2 regions of the Agrobacterium sp. O3.4 genome follow, and region 1 is predicted to be linked to the other one. Evidence: predicted binding sites of a transcription regulator. Region 1 holds the regulator's gene; the other holds the start of a gene.
The links. The regulator LexA, encoded in region 1, represses DNA repair genes until DNA is damaged. The targets are predictions, from matches to a motif close to TGTTCNNNNTGTGTTCNG.
Positions count from the first base shown of each region.

Region 2: a site for LexA is predicted at 959-976, ahead of uvrA (excinuclease ABC subunit UvrA). Genes of this name have one in related genera too.

Region 1 is NZ_JALPZP010000001.1:1,204,956-1,207,362, reverse strand. Features, by position in the region: gene M0412_RS05830 (glutathione S-transferase family protein) at 1-247, opposite strand, end outside; gene lexA (transcriptional repressor LexA) at 661-1,383, opposite strand; gene M0412_RS05820 (VOC family protein) at 1,596-2,407, shown strand, end outside.
Region 2 is NZ_JALPZP010000001.1:1,089,502-1,091,908, forward strand. Features, by position in the region: gene uvrA (excinuclease ABC subunit UvrA) at 1-814, opposite strand, end outside; gene M0412_RS05300 (single-stranded DNA-binding protein) at 1,093-1,686, shown strand; gene M0412_RS05305 (hypothetical protein) at 1,726-1,995, shown strand; gene M0412_RS05310 (HPP family protein) at 2,049-2,407, opposite strand, start outside.

The DNA.
Region 1 (2,407 bases):
TGTCGCCTGCCCAGACGCCCTGGTGCCGTTCTGCGAGATATTCGGCGATCGACAGCGTTTCCCATATCGTCACGCCATCATCGACAAGGCAAGGCACTTTGCCGGTCGGCGAGAAGCTGGAAAAGGCGACACCTTCGCCAAACGGAACAAGTTTTTCATCAAAGGCGATACCCAGAGTGCGCATCAACACCCACGGCCGCAGTGACCATGAAGAGTAGTTCTTGTTGGCGATGTAAAGATCGTACATGGCTTATCTCCCGGATATGACGCGCATTTCTATACCTGTCGGGGCATGATGGAATATCGAAAATAATCCATGGCACTCATAAATCGCGTTGATGAATGGCAGGGGCTTTGCATCGAGTGTCACCATTCGGTGGCAGCGTCAGGCCGGCCGCATCCCGCAAGCGTCAACGACCTCACGCGATCAGAAGTCCACGGCGTACGACGCATTGGTGATAACAGGCCGGTGAGGAGTGCGCGACAAAGATATCCATATGAAACTGGAACTGATCTTTACCAGACGAGATGTATCCGTCTGCGGGAAGAATAGGAGTGCCCGAGACTCACATGGTCAGTCGAACTAAGAAATTGCCGTTATCTTCGACAGGCGCCGCCGCATGACGACACCTGTCTCGAGAGAATGACGGCCAATTCAGATCAATGGTAACGGCGTATAAGCCCGACCAGCTTGCCTTGAATTTTTACCCGGTCAGGCCCGAAGATACGGGTTTCATAAGCGGGGTTGGCGGCTTCCAGCGCGATGGAAGCGCCCTTGCGGCGGAACCGCTTCAGCGTCGCTTCCTCGTCATCCACCAGTGCCACGACGATATCGCCCGGATTGGCGGTATTGCTGTTGCGGATGATGACGGTATCGCCGTCGAAAATCCCCGCCTCGATCATCGAATCGCCCTTAACTTCGAGCGCGTAATGTTCACCCGAACCCAGCATGTCCACCGGTACGGCAACATCATGGGTGTTGTTCTGGATGGCGGAAATCGGCACGCCGGCGGCGATGCGGCCCATGACCGGCACCGTGGCAGCACCACCGAGATCGTTGGCGGGCGCCTTGGGCGCAGGTGCGGGTTCCGGTGCCTTCGGTTTGCCGAGGCTGCCTTCGATGACGCTTGGCGAAAAGCCGCGCTGCGGCCTCGCACCAGGCGCATAGGCCTCCGGTAGCTTGATGACTTCCAGCGCCCGTGCCCTGTTAGGTAGCCGGCGAATAAAGCCGCGCTCTTCGAGGGCGGTTATCAGCCGGTGGATGCCGGATTTGGAAGCAAGATCGAGTGCGTCCTTCATTTCATCGAAGGAGGGCGGCACGCCGGACTCTTTCATTCGTTCATGAATGAAGAGAAGCAATTCCTGCTGTTTGCGCGTGAGCATGAGGAAAACACCCTTGAGAATCGTAGTGGAGGTCGCGAAACAAATACAGAACGAACACTATATGTTCCATATGTGTTCCGCAATCCCCTAAAATTTCGTGAAGCTGCTATCTGTTGTTTTGATAATTTGCCTGAAAGCACGAAATTGTGCTTTTCTGCCGTCCGGACTGTTCCGGCATGGCCATGCCGCATGCGACAGGAGGAAGCAGGGAAATGACGAAACCATACCACATCGACCATCTCGTATTGCCTGTCGAGCACATCGACATTGCGGCAAATCGCCTTGGAAACCTGGGATTTACGGTAGCGCCTGCGGCTCTTCACCCCTTCGGCACGCAGAATGCCTGCGTTTTTTTCGCCGATGGAACGTATCTGGAGCCTCTCGCAATCGCTAACCCGGCTAACTATAATGCATCGATTGATCGCGGAGATGTGTTCACCGGGCGGGACCAGGCCTTCCGGAAACAGGTTGCAGGCGAGGGATTTTCCGCTCTGGTCGCTGCGACACAGGACGCTCGTGGCGATCACGACCGATTCGTAGCCGCGGGCCTCTCGGCCGGGAATGGCTTTGAATTTTCGCGGCCGGTCAAAATGCCGGATGGTTCGCAGAGCGAGGCGGCCTTCCGGCTGGCTTTTGCAGCAGGCGGTTCCGCGGAGGATTTCTTTCTGTTCAGTTGCCAGCGGCTGCAGGCCCTGCCGGGCGACCGCTCAGTGCTGGAGCGCCATGCTAACGGCGTTTCCGGTCTCAGCGAGATCGTCCTGTTTTCCGGTGGTGATGCGAATGCGGTGCGGCTAATCGAAACTGTTTTCGGCTGTGATGGCAAAATGTCCCCGGATGGTGATGTGCTTTTCGCAACCGGCAATGCCCGCATAAGACTGACGCAAAAGCCGGTCTTCGGCGGACATGCCTTTAATATTCCCGAAGAGGGCGGCGGTGGATTGCGCGGCGCAGGCATCGTCTTTTCCGTTCGCGATCTTGCCGTGACAGAAGCGGTACTTGCTGCTAATGGCGTGTCCAGCACAGA
Region 2 (2,407 bases), 120 kb from region 1:
ATTTTTCCGAAAACAGCACACGCTCATGGGTTTCGTTGAGCGACTTGTTGGCGGAGCCGCCGGCGGCGGTTTCTTCCGGCGGCAGAGGCTTGTCGGCGAATTCGGCGATAGCCAGCCCATCGGCGAGCTTGAGGCAGGTCTCGAGACTGTCGGCAAGGCGTGCGGCCATATCCGGGCGCACCACCGCACGGTCGACGACCACATCGATGTCGTGTTTGTATTTCTTGTCGAGCGCCGGCACATCGGCGATTTCGTAGAACTGGCCATCCACCTTGACGCGCTGGAAGCCCTTCTTCATCAGCTCGGCAAGTTCCTTCTTATATTCGCCTTTGCGGCCACGCACGATCGGCGCAAGAATATAAAGACGCGTGCCTTCCTCAAAAGCGAGGATGCGGTCCACCATCTGGCTGATGGTCTGGCTTTCGATCGGCAGGCCCGTGGCCGGCGAATAGGGCACGCCAACACGCGCAAACAGCAGGCGCATGTAGTCGTAGATTTCCGTGACCGTGCCCACCGTGGAACGCGGGTTCTTCGAGGTGGTCTTCTGCTCGATGGAAATGGCCGGCGACAGACCCTCGATACGGTCGACATCCGGTTTCTGCATCATTTCCAGGAACTGGCGCGCATAGGCCGAAAGGCTTTCGACATAACGGCGCTGACCCTCTGCATAGATCGTGTCGAAGGCAAGCGACGACTTGCCCGAGCCGGAAAGCCCGGTCATGACAATCAGCTTGTTGCGTGGCAGATCGAGGTCGATACCCTTGAGATTATGCTCACGGGCACCACGGATGGAAATCGTCTTCAGTTCACTCATGACAAGGCTCGTGGCAAGGCTCGGACAAAAATAACAGGCTTGATGGCGGCGTGTCCTTATGTAGTGACGCAGCCGGAGGTGTCGAGGTCTATTCCCCATCGGTCGGAGCTTTTCAGCCCACTTGACTCGAATTTCGCGATTAAATAGAACAAAAAAGGAACAAATAGCAAGTGCGAATATCCGCTGTTCGAAGCTCTGGATTATTCGTTGTGGATAGTTCCACGCCTGCGGTGCCCTTTGCGGGCCGTGATGGTTATTGTGTGCGGAATTTTTTTGAAATGCAATTGCCGGTCATGATGGCCGGCGGACAGGATGACGAGATGGCTGGTAGCGTAAACAAGGTAATTCTGATCGGGAATGTCGGCGCAGATCCCGAAATCCGCCGTACGCAGGATGGCCGCCCCATCGCCAACCTGCGTATCGCCACCTCGGAAACCTGGCGGGACCGCAATAGCGGCGAGCGCAAGGAAAAGACCGAATGGCACACGGTCGTGGTTTTCAACGAAGGCCTGTGCAAGGTCGTCGAGCAATATGTCAAGAAGGGCGCCAAGCTCTATATTGAAGGCCAGCTGCAGACGCGCAAATGGCAGGACCAGACCGGGAACGACCGCTACTCCACCGAAATCGTGTTGCAGGGCTTCAACTCCACGCTCACCATGCTCGATGGTCGCGGTGAGGGTGGCGGCGGTGGCCGTAGCGGCGGTGGTGATTTTGGCGGTGGCGGAGATTACGGCAGCAGCGGTGGCGGCTCCAGCTCCGGTTATGGCGGCGGTTACGACCAGCAGTCGTCATCGCGCGGCGGCTCTTCACGCGGCGGCGGCCAGCCTTCCGGCGGCTTCTCCAACGATATGGACGACGATATTCCGTTCTGAGCCGACGACGAATGATGTTATGCGTCACAGGAGGCGGGCATGAGTGATGATACGGCACCGAAACAGCCGATCTCAAAACAACCGGCTTCCTGGCGCATCATTCTCGCTTTTTTCCTCGATTTCTGGACAGCGTTTTTCGCCGCCGGATTTCTCGTCGCAGCGGTCGCAGGCGGGCGCACGCCACATGGTTTCGCGCTGAGCGGCCTGCCTGCCTTTATCGCCTTAGTGCTGATCATCGCCTATTTCATCGTGCTCGGCCGGTTTTTCGGCGGCACGCTGTGGCAGCGGCTTTTGAAGGCTAAACGTTAGCCAAACGGCTTTGCCGGTTTTTACGGGAGCCGGTTATTTCGATGTCGCGGTGGTTACGCCGCGACTTTGTCGGCCAGCATCGCCACCATGACGTCGGATTGTGAGACAATCCCCACCATCTTGCCATTGGCGTCGATCACCGGCAGGTAATGCAACCCTTCTTCCGCAAAACGGATGATGGCTTCTTCGATCGAGGTTTCCGGTTGCACGGTTCTGACCGGCGATGTCATGATGTCCTTGACGGTATCGTTGGGGGCACTTGCACCGGAAAGAATGAGGCGCAGACGCTGCAGGAAACCGATGGAGGGGCGGCCGTTTCTCCAGCTTGCCTTTTCCAGAAAATCCGTCTGGGTGACGATGCCGACGATTTCCGCCCTGTCATTGGTGACGGGCAGGGCCTTGAAATGGTGGC